Regions from separate parts of the Bacillus sp. Pc3 genome, predicted to be linked through region 4. Evidence: riboswitches for the same ligand, from Rfam matches in the RefSeq annotation. Region 4 holds a riboswitch; each other region holds the start of a gene.
The links. Region 4 has a riboswitch for thiamine pyrophosphate ahead of thiC (phosphomethylpyrimidine synthase ThiC). Riboswitches for the same ligand answer to the same signal wherever they lie in the genome.

Region 1: it holds a riboswitch for thiamine pyrophosphate, as region 4 does, so the genes downstream of both, SB24_RS07010 (TIR domain-containing protein) here and thiC (phosphomethylpyrimidine synthase ThiC) in region 4, are expected to answer to the same signal.
Region 2: it holds a riboswitch for thiamine pyrophosphate, as region 4 does, so the genes downstream of both, SB24_RS02115 (acetylornithine deacetylase) here and thiC (phosphomethylpyrimidine synthase ThiC) in region 4, are expected to answer to the same signal.
Region 3: it holds a riboswitch for thiamine pyrophosphate, as region 4 does, so the genes downstream of both, tenA (thiaminase II) here and thiC (phosphomethylpyrimidine synthase ThiC) in region 4, are expected to answer to the same signal.

What each region holds. Positions count from the first base shown of each region.
Region 1 covers NZ_CP010406.1:1,522,211-1,527,591, forward strand. Annotated here, with positions in the region: gene SB24_RS07000 (class I SAM-dependent methyltransferase) at 1-93, opposite strand, end outside; gene SB24_RS07005 (thymidylate synthase) at 90-1,100, opposite strand; gene SB24_RS07010 (TIR domain-containing protein) at 1,097-1,561, opposite strand; TPP riboswitch at 1,639-1,742, opposite strand; gene SB24_RS07015 (hypothetical protein) at 1,830-2,210, opposite strand; gene SB24_RS07020 (Cfr family 23S rRNA (adenine(2503)-C(8))-methyltransferase) at 2,320-3,369, opposite strand; gene SB24_RS07025 (hypothetical protein) at 3,521-3,724, opposite strand; gene SB24_RS07030 (dihydrodipicolinate synthase family protein) at 3,868-4,662, opposite strand; gene SB24_RS07035 (hypothetical protein) at 4,968-5,381, shown strand, end outside.
Region 2 covers NZ_CP010406.1:531,579-536,959, forward strand. Annotated here, with positions in the region: gene sepF (cell division protein SepF) at 1-228, opposite strand, end outside; gene SB24_RS02100 (YggS family pyridoxal phosphate-dependent enzyme) at 225-917, opposite strand; gene pgeF (peptidoglycan editing factor PgeF) at 922-1,758, opposite strand; gene SB24_RS02110 (YlmC/YmxH family sporulation protein) at 1,913-2,164, opposite strand; gene SB24_RS02115 (acetylornithine deacetylase) at 2,225-3,505, opposite strand; TPP riboswitch at 3,582-3,686, opposite strand; gene SB24_RS02120 (ABC transporter ATP-binding protein) at 3,691-4,488, opposite strand; gene sigG (RNA polymerase sporulation sigma factor SigG) at 4,617-5,381, opposite strand, start outside.
Region 3 covers NZ_CP010406.1:937,896-943,276, forward strand. Annotated here, with positions in the region: gene thiG (thiazole synthase) at 1-532, opposite strand, end outside; gene thiS (sulfur carrier protein ThiS) at 529-732, opposite strand; gene thiO (glycine oxidase ThiO) at 729-1,838, opposite strand; gene tenI (thiazole tautomerase TenI) at 1,822-2,439, opposite strand; gene tenA (thiaminase II) at 2,417-3,124, opposite strand; TPP riboswitch at 3,212-3,320, opposite strand; gene SB24_RS04045 (monovalent cation:proton antiporter family protein) at 3,374-5,218, opposite strand.
Region 4 covers NZ_CP010406.1:1,199,869-1,205,249, reverse strand. Annotated here, with positions in the region: gene SB24_RS05395 (Na+/H+ antiporter NhaC family protein) at 1-554, shown strand, start outside; gene SB24_RS05390 (Type 1 glutamine amidotransferase-like domain-containing protein) at 641-1,339, shown strand; TPP riboswitch at 1,389-1,499, shown strand; gene thiC (phosphomethylpyrimidine synthase ThiC) at 1,621-3,393, shown strand; gene SB24_RS05380 (FAD-binding oxidoreductase) at 3,434-4,789, opposite strand; gene SB24_RS05375 (FbpB family small basic protein) at 5,047-5,226, shown strand; gene SB24_RS05370 (ABC transporter substrate-binding protein) at 5,229-5,381, shown strand, end outside.

The DNA.
Region 1 (5,381 bases), 320 kb from region 4:
AAAAACAAACTCAAAACCTAACGTTTGTTCTAAAACGTCGTTATAAGCATCGAATTTACCAGCAACACTGTCTTCTTTCCATGAAGTTTTCATTGAATTTCCTCCTTTTGCTCAGTTGAGAAATAATGAAGCCACTTATTCCTGACGAAAAATTGATATACAGGAAGTAAACTTTGAAATAGAGAATGATCCATATCACGTTTATATGCAATATGCTGGTATATACTGAAAAGGAAAAGAATCTGTTTCCAGTAATCAGGTAAATCAAGCATTTCAATATCGTTTTTAGTCATAGAAATTTGATCTTTCCTAAGTAATTCTTCGTACTTTAAGACTGTTTCAATGGACGGCCAGTTATTTCCCTCAGGCATTTTCGGGAATTCAAATTCCGGAATATCATGGTAATTTTCAGCTTCTTCAAGCACCGTTTTCGCCCATTCATGATCTGAATCATAAATATGGATTGATCCCGCATTATGAAAATATTCTCCGACTTCTACACGCAGTTCTCTGGCCATTAATTCCTGCATGAAGGTAAATGAGAAAAGATCACTGATCATCCCGCGAAAAGCATCATTTGCACGCATGACAGAAGACATGTATAATTCGCCTTCCCTCACAAAAAACTGCAAACCGATTGTGCAGGAAACATCTATATTTTCTAAAACGAAGAGTTCCGAAGCATCGAATATTTGAATAAATGCCCTTTTTGAATCAATATCTTCTTGTGTCAAAAGATTTTTTATTCTATTCCATTGATTTAGTTTTGCATTTCCGAATTCAAATATTTTAGGCCCGTACGCAGTGCCTGTTAATGTTTTTTTATTCATTGAATATGAGGGCATTTTTTTATTGTAATAACTGATAAAATCTAAGTCGTTACTCCCCGATAAATACCATAGCACTTCAGCAAAATTAAACACGATATTGGTTTTTCTTGAGGATAAATAAGTAACACGTTCTATTGGATTTTCCAAAGTCAGATGGTAGTTCAATTGTTCTCTGCTTTTTTGTCCGCGCGGTGAATTGAAAAATTCAGGGTTGTGATAGATGTCATACAGCGTTTCCGTATATGCTTCATGAAAAGTTCTCTTTCTCATTGAGATTCCGCCTTATATGCTGCAAAGGTATTTTTAATGTTCTCTATTAAATCATCTGTATCTTTATAGCTGATGTACTCAACATCCGCCACTGCATGTAACCCTTGAATTAAGAAAGCATAATCCTTGTCCTTTTCTAGAAATAGCACGATCTTTTTTTTCAAGGCGGAAGCCCATCCAATTTCTATATGTGTTCCAGGAGAAGCGGGTGATCCGGGAAATGCTGCAAAAAGGTCGCAAGTACTTATTTCATCAAAATCAATTTTAGTGCATTGAAGGGGTGTCATGAAATCTTTCCCCCACCCTTCCCGCTTATGAGCATTATGAACCAGCCATCCTTCATTCTCAAAAAAGGAAATTAATGATTCCAGCTTTCCCCTCTCATACGTACTCATCAATCCAGTTTTCTCATCTACTAAACTTTTAAAAGGCCCTGCCAGAAAAACTTTTTTAGTCGCCACTTCATATCACCCTTTCAAAATAAATAAAGCCACTTTCCTCTATGGAAAGTGGCTTAAATATAGATAAGATAAAGAATCTCTCTAATTTTTCACTTCCCTACGCTGGTATTAACCAAATCAGGTTCAAAGGGTCAGGACGTATTGTCTCTTCTCAGCTATTAAAGCTCCCCTAGTGACTTTTTATAAATATTTACTTTAATTCTATGCTATTCCATATAAATAGTCAAACAATGACTTTCCCTTCAATATTGCAGCTTACCCACTAGTTTTAAAACCTTCCGGCCTCTTTTTTCCTGCCAACGAATAAGGTCACGGCAACACTCGCTGAACTGACCAAAGTCCCCAGTACGGCAGCAAGAATTGTCAAAAAGCCATTGGGAATCAGAAATCCAATCGGAATGAGGCCCGCAAACGTGAGGACGATAAAACATTGATAGACTCCGGATATGATTCTCACAACCAAACTGCCAAAAAAGGACATGACGAATGGCGGAATGAACAAACATAAGATGATTCCGAGTGAGATCAATAAAATCATAGGCTCGTCAAAAGAAATGACACGATCGCCGGGAGACTCTTCAGCAGCCGCGAATACAGCAAATATAGACATCATCAGCGTAAGAAAAACAAGAAAAAACCTTTTCAGCAACGTTATGACTCCTTTTTTTATAAAAACGGGTATCTTTTTTTCAACCACAATAACCATTTTATGTTATCAAATGAAATAATATGAAGTCAAACCGAGTTCTGCACCTGATTTATTGGTTCTTATTTTTTTGATAATTTCCATATAATTGTCCGCAAGCAGCATCTATATCAATGCCAAATTGACTTCTGACGGTCACGTTAATTCCTGCTGACTTTAATTTTTTATAGAAATTTACAACTTGTTTCTCATTTACTTCTTCAAATCTCATAGGTGAACTAACAGTCGGGTTATATCTAATGATGTTTACATGGAACAAGTTCCCTCTCTTATATCTGCTTCTTAAAAGATTTACTACTTCATTCGCATGATCAATAGAATCATTAACTCCCGGCAGCATAATATAAGCAATATAAACTTTTCTTGAGGTCACACGTATATGCTCATCTAATGTGTCCATTACCTCCAATAACGGGTAGCGTTCATTAATCGGCATTAACTTGCTTCGCTGTTCATTAAAAGGAGAATGTAATGAAAACGTCAGGTTGACCTGCGGATAATCCTGAGTGATTTTTTTAATGCCCGGAATAATACCTATGGTCGAAATAGATAACCTGCGAGGGCTTAAAGCAAACAACTCCGGATTTGTAAGCACATGTAAAGCATCAAAAACTTGTACATTCGCTAATGCTTCTCCCATTCCCATAAAAGAAATACTGTCAATTGAATGTCCTTTTAAGTGAAAGTACAAAATTTGGTCAGTCATTTCATCTGACGTTAAATTGCGTTTTAAACCAATATCTCCTGTTGCACAAAATGTACAGCCAAAATGACAGCCGCACTGCGAGGATATACAAAATGACTCCCAACCGGCTTTATATTTCATATTAACCGTTTCTATTTTTTCGTCTCCTGAAATTTCAAATAAGACTTTTGTAACTTGCTCAGAATGCTGCACTTTTAAAGGAGCAATATTTATAATTGACTCTCCGAACTCCTCTATTAACAATTTTCTCAAGGATTTAGGAAGAACCGTTATTTCATTGAAATGATTTATTCTCCCTTGGAATACAGCATTTTTGATTTGATTCATTCTAAAATCAGGAAATTTATTTTGCTTCAGGAACTCTTGGATTCTTATATACTTGTTTTTTTGTTGCATGTTTTCTCATCCTTCCATAATACTCTTGTTTGTTTGAGTAAATAGAAGGGAGTTATCAATCTAACCTTTTTTTAAAATCAGGCACAAAAAAACACCGACACAATTATCGGTGTTACGCTTAAATAACATCATGCACAAATAAACAAGGACATTATGTCATTGGATTATCGTTTATTTGACATAGAGAAAAAGCACCGATAACTGTTTTTGTATGGTGATTTGGCTTAAAAAAGGACAGACTGCTCCCTTTGTCCGCCAAGATGTTTCCAATTTTTGCATTTTTACCATACAAAATTCCATAAATCGTTATCATCGCTTTCACCTCTTTCTTGTCAATATTAGCAATAATCACCATATCATAAGGTTTCCCTTATGTAAAGCTAAACAAATGCTTACGCCCCCGCTAATGACAGTATTATACAACTTGCTTATTAAGCCTAATCCAAGTACAGAAAGCGCGCTGATCACATTTTTCACTTATCCGCGACGGAACATTTCTTATATAATGGGTGACCGGCAGCTGCCTGCTTGAATCCCAATCTTCCTATAGTGATTTTTTATATTCATGACAGTATGATGATTTGTCACTTCAGCAATCAGATCGTTTATTCGATCCAGATTAATCGGTTTATTTTCTGATAAGCTGCTGAAGCTTTCTCTGATTTCTTCAGGATAGACATTTCCGGCCATGCTTGACAGGCCGTTACACCCGTTACTCAGCATCTTCGGAAATTCAACGTCTCCTGCCGCAAACAAAATAAAGTGATCAGGGAACTCTGTTTGTTTATGACGCAGAACGTCTCCTCCTTCTTTCAGCCCCTTTATCCCGGGATGCCGGCTTATTAAGTCTTTAAGCGCTTTCTCACTCAGATTAAAACCGGTCCGGCCGGGGTTATTATAAAGCACAGCCTCTTTAGAGGTATGACTGAGAAGTTCGTCAACGTAATAAACGGCTTGCTGCTGTGTCGGTCTTATATAAGGAGGAAAACCAATCAGTACAGAATCAATATTGGTTTTCTCGATGTGTTTCATCAGTTTGACGGCATCAATGGTTCTTACGGCTGAAACACCGAACATCAGTTCAACATCTTCAAATTTTCGCTGATGAACATACTCAATGATCTGAAGACGCTCATCTATGCTGAGTGAATGCTGTTCACCAGTCGTGCCGCATATGAGTAACGAATGGATACCGCTGTTTTTCAAATGTTCGACAATAGCATCAAATCCTTCTAAATATAAACTTTCATCTTCATGAAAAGGCGTAGGGATAGCAACATTAAAATTTCGCATGAGAATGTCCTCCAAGTACATATTCTTGAATATCTGCAGAGTATCATATAACACTGTCTGACATTTAAAAAGATACAGTTTCAGATAACTTTACATGTCAGATGTAAAGGCCGACACACAAAAAAAGCAGGCAAAGAGAGCCTGCTTCATAGCTTCGGCCTTAACTGTTTTACCCATTGGTTTTGGCGGGCTAAAATATTCAGACTCAACAACATTTGACGGATTCATTTAGGCACATGCCCTTATCAAAAACAATCTGGGTGCATATCCTGCTCCTAAAAGCCATTCATAAAGGGAGTTTAGATATGTATTATTATTATTATCCGTATTATGTATATGATTACAGACAGCAGCCTGATTTAAGTCAGGCAAATCATAAAATGCGAAGCCATTTATCTGCGATTCAACAAATTCCAATACACTCATCCTCCTTTCAACAATCAATGGCTGCGGTAGTGAAACACTTGCAGGCTGTCAGCAGAGCACTCGCTCTGGGATGCGGTATGAGTTCAGAATTCAGATTTCTTCCAGACACTTGGGGATTACGAGAACTTCATACTGTACACGCGAAATATCTTACTCCGTTGAGCTATCACGTTTATTCCGCTTTAGGCGCAGCAGAGCTTCTCGCCGCCGGACAAGGCCGGGCTCCTCATTTTCCTCTTATGGTAGGCTGCATGAATTCAATACTTCGTCTATGGTCAAACTTCCCCGCAGCG
Region 2 (5,381 bases), 670 kb from region 4:
CGCTTCCGCATATACACGCGGTTCACTCAACACCACTTTAGAGGATTTCTGAACACTTTGCAAGCTTACTACGTTCTGCTTGCCCTGCGGCTTCTGAGCGTAAGCAGGCTGTTTATCTTTCTGCTGTTCATGCTCTTCCGGATGATCCTGCTCCGTTTCAATGTATTCGTACTCGTACTCCTCCTCATCCATTGAGAAAAAGTTTTTCAGTTTATTTTTCATGCTCATTTGTTTACACCCCCCGGTTCATTTCCGACTAATGAAGAGCCGATTCTGATAAAAGTTGCGCCCTCTTCAACAGCGATTTCATAATCATTTGACATGCCCATTGACAGTTCCCGGCACGGTGCGTTTGTCTGATTCAGTTTTTGTACCTGATCCCTCAGATCACGCAATTGCCGGAAGCAGGCTCTGATCGTTTCTGTATCGTCTGTCAGGGGAGCCATCGTCATCAGGCCCTCTACAGAAATGTATCTAAACTCAGAAAGCTCTCTGATAAAGGGGATGACCTCCTCTGTTTTCAAACCGTGCTTAGACGGCTCAAGCGAAGTATTCACCTGCACAAAACAGCGAACCGCATGCTGCGCCCGTTTTTCAATTTCTTTTGCCAATGACAGTCTGTCTAAGGAATGAATATAAGATACACGGTCAACGACGGCCTTCACCTTTCTGGACTGAAGACTGCCGATAAAGTGCCACTCCGGGCTGCCTTTGATGACTTCCTGCTTATGGATAAGCTCGGCATCCCGGTTTTCTCCCAGACTTGTAATACCGGCATCAACGGCCTCTTGAGCCCTTTCAGCTGATACGTATTTTGTAACCGCGATGACGGTAACATCTTCGGGGCTTCGGCCCGATCTGTTACATGCTTCGTTTATTCTTTCGTTTATATGTCGTAATTGATCAGCAACACGCAAGATCTTACGCCTCCTTCATTCCGATAAAGGACATCATGCGTCCCGTTTTCCCTTTGTCGCGGCGGTGTGAAAAGAATAGTTCACGCTCTCGTTCGGTGCATAAACCGCTGACTGAAATGTTTTCTTCCGGAATGCCGCAATGTATCAGAAGAAGACGGTTGACCTCTTTTAAATCAAGCTGATACTGGCCTTTTTCCGTTTCGCATATGGCGGATTCAGCCGTAAAAGGCAGCGCCCGCACTTCATTGATGACGCGGTCGTCGACTGTATAGCTTCCCGCGCTGATGGACGGACCGATGACAGCCTGAATATCTGTTAAACGGGAGCCTTCTTCGTTTACCCAGCGTTCCGTCATGATGCGTCCGATTTGTTTGACCGTCCCCTTCCATCCGGCATGGGCAGCGCCGATAATGGATTTCACCGGGTCATAAAAATACAAGGGCACACAGTCCGCAAAACAAAGGGCCAAAAAAAGATTCGCATCTTTCGTGTAGAGCCCGTCCGTCCCGCGGAATGCGGAAGAATAGTCTCTCGCCCCTTTTCCTTTATCCCCGGCTGTCACGCGCCGGACGCGGTTTTCATGTGTCTGGTCGGCGAACACCCAGGAATCCAGATCAGTACCGCATAAGGACGCTATGACTTCACGGTTTGTCACAACATCATGAGCTTCGTCTCGGACGTGCAATCCGGTATTTAATGACTCATACGGAGGATTGCTGACCCCGCCGTTTTTCGTCGTGAATCCGGCGATGACCTTTGTGTTAAGCTGATTCACACAGTTCCAGTCTTCTATCATGAGTGCCGAGGGGGTGGTAAGACTAAACGGGTGATATGTATTCATGGAGATCCAACCTTTCGACAAACATTAAAAAAGCGTAATTTCCCACTCATTTTAACACAATTTTAAGCATACGTTTAGCGGCTGATTGAAAAATGAGATAAATAAATGTGCCGGAAACATTGAGATTTCCGGCTTTTTACAAGTAAAGGGAGGATTACGCTCCCCCCTTTGGTTCGTTTACACGCACTAAGATGACATCTTCCCCAATTTTAACTATATTTCGCCAAGGAATGATCATTTCCTCTTCTTTTCCGAAAAAACCGAGAACTTTTCCGCTGCCGCCTAAAATAATCGCCTGAATTTTTCCCGTTGTCACGTTAATATCAATATCACCGATGCTTCCGAGTTTTTTTCCGTTCGACACGTTTACCACATCTTTTATTTGAAATTCAGATATGCTGATCATCCGTATCACGCCCTTTGCCCGTTCTTTTTCCTATTATATGAACGGCCGGGCTGAACCTTGTCACATCGGGCAATCTTTTTTGCGGCTGCACCAGCCGAGGATAAATCTCAGCATAATTTTCGTATAGTCCATAAGCTCATCAACGGACACTTCCTCGTTTACGGAGTGGGCGTTTTTTAAATCGCCGGGACCGTATATGACGCTCGGAATCCCGGCATGATAAAGCCACCCTCCGTCAGTTACGGTTTGGGAAACATCAATGACGGGCTCCTGTTTTCTGACGGCTGAGTGTGATGCAGCCAAGACAGAAACTGCCGGATGGTCCGAATCGATTTCCAGCGCCGGGAACACCTCTCCTCTGTCTTCAATCATCGAAGATCCTCCCCATTTGAACACCGGCCTGTTTTCTTTGAGCCACAGATCACTGTCAGCGACACGATTAATATAGTCTTCGATTTCTGCGGCTGCTTGTTCGTACGTTTCGTTCGGATAAAAGTGGACGGTGATCCATAACCGGCATTCATCGGCGACAAACGCTGCGTGTCTTCCGCCTTCAATGACGGCGGGGTTGATCGTATTGGTGCCGGGCGCAAAGCCGGGATAGCTTTTCGTTACCGCCCAGTGGCGCTCCAGCTCTCCCAAGGCAGTGATGATTTTTGCCATTTTTTCGATGGCGCTCGCTCCGAATGTGCCTCCGCCCGCATGAATCATATTGCGCCTCATGCCGTCATGAAATGTTTGTTTGCTTTTCAATTCTATCCAGCCGGTGATGACACCGCCCTGCCCTTGAATATGCAGGCTGCTCGTATCCGCAACAACCGCAAAATCCGCGTGATAGCCGCGGTTGCAGCATTCCAGCGTCCCCGCCTCACCGACTTCTTCTCCGATTACAGACTGTACAATGAGGTCGCCCGGAAGCTCAATGCCGGCATCATGGATCAGCTTCAGAGAGAAAAGAACACACGCCAAACCCCCTTTCATATCAGCGGCGCCCCTTCCGATCAGCATGCCGTCTTTTACGATCGGCTGAAACGGGTCAGAGTGCCAGTCTTCGCCCCCGGCTTCTGCCACATCAATGTGTCCGTTTAAAATCAGGCTTTGATGCCTGCTTGAATCTGTCCCTTTTAAAACACCGACTACATTCGGATCTTCCGGATACACATCCCACATATCGACCGAGAAGCCCGTTTCTTTTAAAAAGCCGGCCACCCACTTTTGGGCTTCTGCCGTATTTCTTGCTGGCGGGGCCGGAATCGGAAAGGCTATCAACCTTTCAGCAATATGTATGAAGTCATTCCGCCGTTTTTCCGCCTGGTGTAACAGCATATCAATCTGATGCATTGGAAATCTCCCCTTTGGCTGTATCAAAAAACCCGTTTCATTCATGAAATGAAACGGGTGAAAAACGGATCTTCCTCCGCTTTTTTCACCGCTTCCCTCCGCCGGCATGATCCGGATCAGGTCCGTTAAGGGTTGAGACAACGTCTCTCTCAGCCGCATGGCAGCACCCCCAGGGTGAATTTATGTTATTTTACGGATGATGCCTCTTTTGCACGTGTTAAAAACGGGCGGCCATTGTTCCATAAGACATTGACAGGCGTATCGAAAAACGCTGTAAGCCGCTCGTCAGAAAGCATGTCCCTGATTTTCCCGGAGGCGAACACCTCGCCCTGTTTTAAAAGCAGCGCCTGATCAAATACCGGCAGAATTTCTTCAGCGTGATGGGTGACATAAAGGATGGACGGCGCATTTTCTTTTTCGGCGATCGACGTAATCGTGTCCAGCAGCTGCTCCCTTGCCATAAAATCAAGACCCGTCACGGGTTCGTCCAAAATCAGCAGTTCCGGATCAGCCATAAGCGCCCGCGCAATCAGCGCTCTTTGTCTTTCCCCTTGTGATAATGTTTCATACCGTCTGTCGGCGTAACTGATGGCGCCCAAATCCTTCAGAAGACCGATCGCTTTTTCCCTTACCTGCTCACTCGGAGTTTCGTACAGCCCGATTGAAGCGTACGCGCCGCTGAGGGCGATTTCAAAAGCGGAGTCCGCGGCATATAATTTGTGCTGAAGACCTGCTGAAACAAGGCCGATTTTCCTCCTGAGCCTGTCACCGAGCTCTGTTTTGCCGAATTGATGGCCGAGCACCTGCATCTCTCCTGAAGTGGGGAAGTAATAAGAGCATAACATATTCAGCAAAGCCGTTTTTCCGGCTCCGTTTAATCCGTACAGCACCCAATTTTCGTTTTTCTCGACGCGCCAGTTGATATCTTTCAAAATCCATTTCCCGTTTCTTTTTAATGACACACTGTCCAGCTGTAAAATCATTGCAGTTTCCCCCGTTTACTTTATTTAAATTTTCCAAAAACTTTTACACATTAGAATACATCACTTTTTTGCAAACGTAAACCATCGCATGAAAAAAGCCTTTAAACAAGGTTTAAAGGCTTTTTCCGTTATTGATGGATATTCTTATTCATTTGTTTAATGGCTGCCTTTTCAAGCCTTGAGACCTGAGCTTGGGATATGCCGATTTCTTCAGCGACTTCCATTTGGGTTTTCCCTTGGAAAAAGCGCTTTCGCAAAATCATTTTTTCCCGTTCGTTCAGTCTTCTCATGCCTTCTTTCAGAGCCAGCTCCTCAATCCATTGTGTATCCTTATTGCGCTCATCGCTGATCTGGTCCATCACGTAAATCGGATCGCCGCCGTCATTATAAATCGGCTCAAACAGTGAAACCGGATCCTGGATGGCGTCAAGGGCAAACACAATTTCTTCATGGGGCACTTCAAGAACTTTAGCGATTTCCTCTGCTGTCGGCTCCCTGCTTGTCTCACTGATTAACCGCTCTCTTACTTGAAGCGCTTTATATGCGATATCGCGAAGCGACCTCGAGACGCGGATCGGATTGTTATCCCGCAAATATCTGCGGATTTCTCCGATGATCATCGGTACAGCGTATGTTGAAAACTTAACATTATGGCTTAGGTCAAAATTATCAATGGATTTCATTAGTCCGATGCAGCCGACCTGAAATAAGTCATCAACATACTCTCCTCTGTTGTTAAACCTCTGAATGACGCTTAAGACAAGGCGCAGATTGCCGTTTACAAGCTTTTCCCTCGCTGAATCATCGCCCTCATCCTGTAATTGCCTAAACAGCTTTCTCATCTCTTCATTCTTGAGCACCGGTAATTTGGAGGTATCCACCCCGCAAATTTC
Region 3 (5,381 bases), 260 kb from region 4:
TCGCCTGTTCAATGATAAAGGAAAGATTCAGCGGATTTAAAATTCCCTGACCGGAACCGATCGGGGAAGCGCCCGGCATAATGGCATGCACTCCGAGCTCCTCAAGACGTCTTGCGAGCACGACATCATCTGACGTATACGGAAGCACGATAAATCCCTCTTCGAGCAGCTGTTCTGATGCTTTCAGCGTTTCAACCGGATCAGGCAAAAGTGACCGGCTGCATCCGATGACTTCTACTTTTATCATGTCACAAAGCCCTGAAGCTTTGGCAAGCCTTGCGATTCGGACCGCCTCTTCAGCCGTTGCGGCGCCGGCCGTATTCGGCAGAAGCGTGTATTTAGACAAATCAAGCTGTTCGAGAAAGTTAGGCTGAGACTCTTCAAAGATGTTCATCCTCCGCACCGCAAAGGTTAAAATATCTGATTCCGAGACGGCCACCGCCTCTTTCTGAATCTCAAAACTCGGATATTTTCCCGTTCCTAACAGCAATCTTGACTGAAACTGTTTTCCGCCTATTGTTAACATCCTCATCCGCCTCCTACAAAATGGACAATTTCTATGACATCGCGGTCACACAAACTCGTCTTTTCATAATTCTTTTTTTCAATGATTTCTTTATTTCTCTCCACAACTACGATTCTTTGATCAAGCTGGTACGATTCAAGCAAATCCTGAACCGTCCCCTCATTTTGATTCCAATCAATTTGTTTTCCGTTCAGCTGAAGGATCATATATGAACAGCCTCCTTGCGATCAATTCGAAACGCTTCTTCCCATTCCTGTTTAATCTGTCTTTCCAGGATCATATCCCGCACCATTTCAGCAGTTGCCGGCGCCAACAGGATGCCGTTCCGAAAATGGCCGGCGGCGAATATGATCCCGCTGTCTTCAGGATGCCGCCCGATAAACGGCTTTCCATCTCTTGTTCCCGGCCTGAGTCCCGCCCAAAACCGGTCTATTTTCATATGTTCGATGGCGGGAAGCATGGTTTTCGCTTTTGCAATGACGGCCTCAATTCCTCCGATGTCAGGCGTATCGCTCCAGTCGCCCTGTTTCATCGTGGCGCCGATGACAAGCCGGCCGCTTTTTCTCGGGACGACATAACAATGATCATGGTAAAGGGTTTTGGTCAGCGGGGTATCGTCATTCCACACGGAAAGGCATTCTCCTTTTACAGGAAAAAAAGGCTGTCCCAAGCCGAGCTGGCTGAAAAACCGGCCGCTCCATACACCGCTTGCAACTGCGACTTTGTCAGCATAGACATCCCCGCCGGACGTTGTGATGCAATATTCTCCGTTCACTCGTTTTACGGAGGTGACTTGTGTATGCTCATATATGTCAGCGCCATAGCGCCGCGCCCCTTTTGCATACGCTTTGCAAACATAGTACGGTTCGACATGGACATCGTCTTTTATAAAACTTGCGCCTAGAATGTCTTTTGAAGCGTAAGGCTCTTTTTCAAGGGCATCTTCCGCTGAAAGCCAGGTGACGGAAGGTAGATCATCCATCTTCCGCAGACGGGCGATATCTTCTTCGGTATACGCCAGTTTAAGCATTCCGCCGTTATGGCGCCTGATGTCAATGCCGCAAGCTTCCTCAAGCTCTTGCCCCGCCGCTTCATACAGCCTTTGACTGTGCATGGCAAAATCAAAAAACGCATCCCGGTTTTCACATTCCGCATGAGCGCCCAGCATTCCCGCGGCAGCGCTTGTCGTTTTTCGGCCGACTTCTCCGGCTTCAAGCAAGACAACGTTCTGCTGCGTCTTCGCCAGCTCATAAGAAATGGCGCACCCGATAATTCCGCCGCCGATCACCGCCGTATCATAGTGCTTCTTCATAATCGGCCTCCCTTACCGCGCGTGCATACCGTTTTGCCGCCTCCTCAGGATTTTCAGCTGAGAAAATGCCTGACATGACGGCAATTCCGTCCGGCTTCGCCTGCTTTGTGTGTCCGATCGTCTGCAGTGTCATTCCGCCGATTGCGATGACGGGGATGGAAAGCGTGCGTTTGATCTCTGAAAGCAGGCTGATGCCTCTTGCTTCAAGTCCTTGTTTACATTCGGTTTCAAATACATGGCCGAACACCACATAATCCGCATCTTCCTTTTCAGCTTGGATGGCTTCTTTCAGCGAATGAACCGAACGTCCGATATGAAGATGGGGAAATCTGCTTCGCACCTGCTTTACGGAAAAGCTGCGGGACGGAAGCTGAACACGGTGTATATTGGCAAAAAGCGCGATATCCGCCCTGTCATTGATGATCAATTTGTCCTTATCCGCACCGCCCTTTTTCAAAAGGGACAAAAGCTGCATGATCTCTCCCGCTGTTTTATCCCGCTCACGGATATGGATAAAGCTTACTTCGCGCTGAATCGAAAGAATATCCTCGGCCAGCTCGGCAACGGGTTTGCGATTATCAGTTACCGCGTGCAGCTCCAAAAGATTCCACCTCTTTTCCGCCCTTCTCGGACCAGCCTTCTTTTTGATAGGCCATTCCCCAAAATTGATATTCATAATAGCTTGAAATCACAAAATTCTCTTTCATTTTCGCGCGGATGTCCTCTGTGCTGTTTTCAGCAATCTCGTCAAAACGGCTGATCTGTTCTTCGACTTGCTGTCTGAACCAGTCTCCGCCGTATGTACCGATCCATTTTTCATAAATCGGATGCTCCGGTTTGCACTCCTTTAAGTGTTCGCCGACTTCATAATAAAGCCAATAACAGGGCAGAAGCGCAGCTAATATTTCTCCAAAATTGCCGCTCATCACCGATCTGTACATATGAGACGTATAAGAATAGGCGGTCGGTGCCGGTTTAAATGCCGCACGCTCTTCTTCCGTAATCCCTATAAGCTCCGTAAACTCGCGGTGCAGCGCCATTTCCGCTTCATATGTCCCTTGAGCGTGGCCCGCCATCCTGCCCGTCGTAAACAAGTCTTCGGCATATGCGGCGCCGAACGCCTGAACTTTTGCAAAATGCGTCAAATAGTAGGAATCTTGCAGCACGTAATAGCTGAAACGGTCTATCGGCAGGCTTCCGTCACCGATTCCCGTTACAAACGGATGAACAAAACTTCCGTCCCACCATTCGGCAGCCGCCAGTCTGCATTCTTCAGAAAATGTCATCATGTCTTCCCCCCTGTTAAAATAAAAAAACCACTTTCCCGCATCGGAAAAGTGGTTTGGAATTTAAATGGATAAAAGGAACCCCAAAAAAATACCGCTCCACTTCCCTACGCAGGTCTGAACCTGTTCAAGTTATGAGGGTCTAAAAGTCTCACTTTTATCTCAGCCCTTATGAAGGACACCCCTAGTGGTCATACGATTATTGATTTATTTGTTATGCCTTCTATATTATCACGAATTGCAATTTGGTCAAGCTTCAAGGATTTTTCTCAGTTCCGACACGTAGTTGCGCGAGCCCGTGACGATGAGACGGTCTCCTGTTTTCAGCCGCGTGTCTCCGTGCGGAACGATGCTGTCCACACCTCTGAAAATCCGGACGAAAATCACATCGCCCATCAGCGGAAATTCTCGCAGAATGATGCCGTTATACGCCGGGTTTTCCAGATTGATCTGATATAACGAAGACTCCTCATTCGTCAGGAGGCTCATCACGCCCGGCGCCTCAATTAATGCGCGCAAGAGCGTCTTTGTAGACAGAAGGATAGAAAAAATACTGATGCCCTCTTCTTTCAGTTTTGTTTCATGCTCAACCGAGCCGACGCTTGCGATGATACGCTCAGTCCCTTTCTCTTTCGCTATTAAGGCGATTTCAGCGTTCACATCTTCATTTCCCGTCGCCACGACAAGAATATCCGTTTTGAAAATACCGTGCGACTCAAGCGTTCCGGGCTCGTAATCAGAAATCGTGTCAACCGAAAAAACGGATTCCGCAAGCGTTTCCCCGGCATTTTCCTGATACACATGGACGACCCGTACTTCATATTCCTCCTCAGGCAATTCCAGCGTAACCGGAAGCGTCATTTGGTTGGCGCCGATAAATGTAATGCGCTTTTTTTCCTGCGGCGCACTTTGCCGTTTGTATAATTTCTTAAAGCCGATCGGCGTGATGATGCTGGCAATAACCGCAACTAAAGTCAGCGCGCCGGACATATTGGCGCTGATAATGTGGAGCCTTTCTCCGATCGTAGCCGCCGCGATAACAAGCGACAGCGTGGACGTCAGCAAAAAGCCCGAAGCAAACACGGTTCTATTGTCATACCATTTCTTTAAATAAAACACCGGGAACATCTTGCTGATAAACAGCGCAAGCAGAAGCAGCGGAATCATCGTTAACGTTTTCGGATCTTGGAAGAGCGTCCAAATGTCCAATTTCACCCCGACCATGACGAAAAAGATCGGAATTAAAAACCCGTAGCCGAAGGAATCCAGCTGTTCCACCATTTCTTTATTCGGAGACAGAAGCGATACCAGAACGCCTGCCAAAAACGCGCCGAGAATATTTTCCGCCCCGAGAGATTCCGATAAAGCGACAAGCACGATAATCAGTGTGAAAATGGCTCTCGTGCCGATCTGCACGGTGCCTTTAGACATCGACTGCACAAATGAACGGTGTTTAAAGATCCTGCCGAAGAAATACAGCACGACCCCCGCGGCAAAGAGAATCAACAGAAGCCACATATTTCCGCTGTCTTCTCCGTAAAGAGAAGAGAAGAAAGCGAGCAGAATCATCGTAGCCAAGTCCGCGATAACGGCGACAAGCAGGATGATCTGGCCGATATTGGAGTTCATAATCCGTTCTTCCTTTAAAGTCGGGACCACCACACCGAGTGATATCGTCGAAATAATAAGCGTCATTAAAAATGCGTTTTGAATAAAACCGGCTAATACAAAGGCATAGGACAGCAGCAATGATAAAATAAAGATGCCGAAAAAGATAATCAGTGCGGCAGAAAACGTGTTGGGCGCTTCCTTGCCGTTCGGAAGGAATTGTTTTTTCTTCCCTTTCTCAAATGAAGAAAAATCAATTTCCAAGCCGCTTAAAAACATTAAAAAGATAAAGCCGAGAACAGACAGCGTCTCCAGCCACGTGTCTCCCTGAACGACAAGATTCAGGCCGCTTTTTCCGATAATAAGCCCCATGATGATCTCCGCGACGACGACGGGGATGCTGAGCTTAAACCGATGTAAAAGGAGCGGCGTCAAAAAAGCGACGATCAGAACGACGACTAAAGATGCGACTGATGTGTGTTCCATTCGTAAATACCTCCTTAAAACAAGGGTTATAAAAGCCCGCTTTAAGCGGGCGAAACCTTACTTTTTTTTAAAAACATAACGCATATTCTAACAAGGCTGAACGCGAAAAAAAAGTGATAAGGCTTTATTTCTTCAATTCTTTTTTTAATTTGTGCAAAAACAG
Region 4 (5,381 bases):
TGCTTGGCGTCATGTTAACCGCATTATTGGCAGCGGTTATTGCAGCATTTGCTCTTTTTATGTTTCAGCGTTTTCATGCAGGCGAGCTTGTTACCCATTTTATTAAGGGCGGAAACGAATTGGTCAACGTTATTATTATGTTATCGCTGATTTGGGCCGTAACAGCAGTATCTGAAGATCTGGGATTCTCGAAATATGTTACTTCTCATTTAACGTCATGGATCCCTCATATGTTTATTGCGCCGTCTCTTTTTATACTGGGGGCTGTTATATCCTATTTTATCGGGTCATCCTGGGGGACTTGGGGGCTATTAATGCCGCTCGGCGTAACGCTGGCGGTACAGTCACATACCAGTTTATTATTAGCGATCGGGGCCGTGTTTGCGAGCGGAACATTTGGAGCGTTTGCTTCTCCTCTCAGTGATAATACGGTGACAACCTGTACGGTGTTGGGGATCGATGTTGTGAAGTATGCCCGTTCGAAGCTTGTTCCGGCGCTTATCGCCGCGGGGATCTCCGTTGTGTTATACGGTGCGTTTTCATTTTTCAGATAACAAATACTTTTTAAAGGCGGTATCCGGAATGGGGGGTAACGCCTTTTTATGAGCTGTTATACTAGAGGAAAAAAGAGGTGATGACATTGAAGCAGATTATTGCAATGGGCGGCGGGGGCTTTTCCATGGAGCCGGATCATCTTGTGCTGGATCAGTATATTTTAGAGCAGTCGGCGCGGTCAAAGCCGAAAATTTGTTTTTTGCCGACGGCAAGCGGAGATTCGGAGAATTATATCGGCAGGTTTTATCAGGCCTTTCAAAAGCTGCGGTGTGAGCCGGATCACTTGTCGCTGTTTAAACCGCCGGGTTCTGATCTCAGATCCTTTCTCATGAAGAAAGATATTATATATGTCGGCGGCGGAAATACGCGCAATATGCTTGTCTTATGGAAAGAGTGGGGGCTTGACCTTATTCTTCGTGAGGCTTGGGAAAACGGCATCATGTTGGCGGGTCTCAGCGCCGGGGCGATTTGCTGGTATGAAGAAGGAGTGACGGATTCAGCTGGAGATTTGAGAGAGTTAAGAGCTTTAGGATTTTTGCGGGGAAGCTTTTGTCCGCACTATGACGGAGAAGCGGAGCGCCGGCCGGTGTATCACCGTCTGATTTCAGAAAAGAAACTCAGGGAGGGCTATGCCGCTGATGACGGCGCTGCGCTTCATTATAAAGACGGTCAGCTGTTCCGGGCTGTCTCCTCCCGGGAAACCGCAAAGGGTTATCGGGTTTTTAATACCGAAAAAGGCGTTCGGGAAACAGAGCTTATGACCTTACCGTTATCTGAATTTTGATAATATGCTTTTTTTTGTACACAACTTATGTTACGATGAGAGCGAAATCAATAGTTACTGGGGGTGCCCGTCTGAGCGGGCTGAGAGAGAAGCGGCGGCTTCTTAACCCTTTGGACCTGATCTGGTTCGTACCAGCGTGGGGAAGTAAAGGTTTTATTATTGTTGATGAAAACAATAATAGTTTCTTTCTGACTGCAAAACCGGGTTCTTCTTTGAACCCGGTTTTTTTGTGCTGGTGCTGAGCTTGGTTCTGTTATTCAAATGATAAAGGAGAGATTTGTATGCAAAATCAATCAGTACAGCAAGCGAACATTTCCATTATGTCGAGTTTTTCCGGCAGTAAAAAGGTTTATGCAGAAGGTTCTTCGCCCGATATACGAGTGCCGATGCGGGAAATCAGCCTGAGTGCGACTACGGGGGCATTCGGGGAAGAGGAGAATGCGCCGGTCCGTGTTTATGATACGAGCGGGCCGTATACAGACCCAGATGTACAGATTGATATTCATGAAGGGCTGGGGGCGCTCCGCACAAAGTGGATTACCGGGCGCGGAGATGTAGAAGAATATAACGGCCGGACCGTGAGACCTGAAGACAACGGCTATAAAAAAGAGGGCCGTGCCGCCGAATACCCCGGCCTACAGCGGAAACCGCTTCGGGCCAAGCCGGGGAAAAATGTAACACAATTGCATTATGCGAGAAAAGGCATCATTACGCCGGAAATGGAGTTTATCGCAATACGTGAGCATGTGTCTCCCGAATTTGTCAGGGAAGAGGTGGCGAGCGGCCGGGCGATTATTCCTTCTAACGTCAACCACCCGGAAAGCGAGCCGATGATTATCGGCCGGAATTTTCATGTGAAAATCAATGCCAATATCGGCAACTCGGCTGTTACATCTTCTATCGAAGAAGAAGTCGAAAAAATGACGTGGGCGATTCGCTGGGGCGCCGATACGATGATGGACTTATCCACGGGAAAAGACATTCATACGACGCGTGAATGGATTATCCGCAACTGCCCCGTGCCTGTGGGGACGGTGCCGATATATCAGGCGCTTGAAAAAGTAAATGGCATTGCCGAGGATTTAACGTGGGACATTTATCGTGACACATTGATTGAGCAGGCGGAGCAGGGCGTGGATTATTTCACCATCCATGCCGGCGTACTGCTTCGTTACGTCCCGTTAACGGCTAAACGCACGACGGGAATCGTATCCCGCGGCGGGGCAATTATGGCGCAATGGTGCCTGGCTCATCATCAGGAAAGCTTTCTGTACACGCATTTTGAAGACATTTGTGAAATTATGAAAACCTATGATATCGCTTTTTCTCTTGGTGACGGGCTTCGCCCCGGTTCGATTGCGGATGCCAATGATGAAGCGCAGTTTGCGGAATTGGAAACTCTCGGAGAATTGACGGAGATTGCGTGGAAGCACGATGTGCAAGTGATGATCGAAGGACCGGGTCATGTGCCGATGCATAAAATTAAGGAAAACATGGACAAGCAGCTGGAAATTTGTAAAGAGGCGCCTTTTTACACGCTCGGACCATTAACGACGGATATCGCTCCGGGTTATGACCACATTACTTCAGCAATCGGCGCGGCGATGATCGGCTGGTACGGGACGGCGATGCTTTGCTATGTCACGCCGAAGGAGCATTTGGGGCTGCCGAATCGTGATGATGTAAGAGAAGGTGTCATCACGTACAAAATCGCGGCACATGCCGCAGACCTTGCTAAAGGGCATCCGGGTGCACAGATCCGTGACGATGCTCTGTCTAAGGCGCGGTTTGAATTCCGGTGGCGTGATCAATTTCATTTGTCGCTTGATCCTGAAAGAGCAATGGAATATCATGATGAAACGCTGCCGGCTGAAGGCGCAAAAACGGCTCACTTCTGTTCGATGTGCGGTCCGAAGTTCTGCAGTATGAGAATTTCTCAGGATATTCGTGATTATGCGAAGGAAAACGGACTTACTGAAGACGAGGCCGTCAACGAAGGGCTGAAAGAAAAAGCAAAAGAGTTTGCAGAGAAGGGAAGCCGTTTATATCAATAAAAGAAAAGATGAAGATGGAGTTTGCCCATCTTCATCTTTTTTAGAAAAACGGTGAACGGCGAAGCGGCGGAATGCTCTGTTCAAAGCGGAATATATTTTCCGGATCGTATTTCGTTTTGACTTGACGGAGGCGGTGAACATTTTCTCCGTAATACGTTTGCAGCCAGTTTCTGATTTCTCTATCAGGCCAATTCACGTAATCTCCCATCGTTTCTCTTGATAGGGACGTTCTCAGTCCTTCGATCCAGCGGACATTTTGTCTTTCTTCTTCAGCAGATGTCCAAGTTGTAATATATTCTTGGGCAATGATTGCGTTGCGATAGTAGAATGCCGTTTGGTCAGGAGCGATCCGTCCGGCCGCCCCGCCGAGAGATTGCTGCCACACACTGGCGTTTTCGTTCGGAGCGTGCTCTAAATAGCGCTTTAAAGTGGAAATCGCGCGTGTTGATAATGGTTTTTCAATAAAGGATCCTGACCGCTTCATCTTTTGCGGCTGATTGCCTCCCGGGCTGTTAAAAAAGGCTGCCGCTTTAATAAATGGCACTGTCTTGACCATGCCGCTTGCCGGTTTTCCCGCTTTCATTAACGGAGCCAGCAGTTCTTTCAGCTCATCCTTTGTCCCGGTAAATTGACCGAGCGCTTCTATGCGGTTTACTTCCTTAGGCCAAAACTGAATTGATGAGGTAAGCCGGTTGTCTGTAAATGGAGCCCAGCGCTGCCATGTGTTAAATACTTCCTCAAAATCATCCCAGCCCCAAGTGACAGAAAAAACAGACACGCACGAGATCGGCACGGCTTTAAACATCATGGATGTGACAATGCCGAAGTTGCCTCCCCCTCCGCCCTGAGATGCCCAAAATAGATCAGAGTGCTTTGAGCGGTTGACTGTGATCAAGTCAGCACCCGCTTTTTCGTCCGCTATGATCATTTCGAGCTGGAGGAGACGATCGCAAGTAAGTCCGGCTGTCCTTGTTAAATATCCGATTCCTCCCCCGAGCGTCAGCCCTGTGATTCCCACATTCGCAATGGTTCCCGCAGGAAGGGTCAAGCCGTACCGCCAGAGTGTCCGGTAGACTTCCCCCAATTCGGCTCCCGCTTCAATCGAGACCAGCCGCTTATCCTCATTTACTCTTATTTTCTTCATTTCACTGAGATCAATGACTAGTCCGTCATTTAACAGGGAAAAATTTTCGTAGCTGTGTCTTCCGCCTCTGATACGGAAAGGCACATTGTTCTCACGTGCCCATCTCACCGCATTGAGGGCGTCATGTTTGTTTTGACAAAACACAATGATGTCTGGATATCTTTGCAGGCTTAAATTGATATTGGTTCTTGCAGCATTATAGTCCGGGTCATCTTTTTTGACGATGCGACCGGTCAATGTTGTCTTTTCCACATTCTCACTCACTTTCACTTGTACTCTGCTATGTTTTCTAGCATATGCGGAAAAATGAGAGAGTGTATGAGGAAAACCCCCGGAAGGAAACGATATTTTAAATTATAGTTGACAGGTAGGGATTGTATGAATTAACATAATCATTACATATTTCCAAACGATGGCTGATCGGATCACCGAAGGCTCTTATCTTTTAAACAGATAAGGGCCTTTTTTGCGTGAAAGTCATGAATGAAATGAAAAGCGGAGGGATAAAAGTGGCGTTAAAAAAGGTATCACATGTACGCAAAAAGAGCAAAAAACGAAAAAAGTACAGAAAATACACATTGAATTTCGAACTGCTTGTAGAGAAAAACAAACGGGAGATTATGAGAAATGAGGAACAGATGGAGCAGATTTATATAAAGATAGATGAAAAGCATGCGGGGGTTCGATAAAGATGAAGGAGAGAAAATGGAGGATAAAAACAACGGTACTCGCGCTGTCGGTATCCATCATGTTATCAGGGTGCGCGTTAGGGAGCGCCGGGGAAGAACCGTCATCTGCGGTGGATAAAAAGGAAGAAACACGTATTGCCCATGTCAAGACAAAG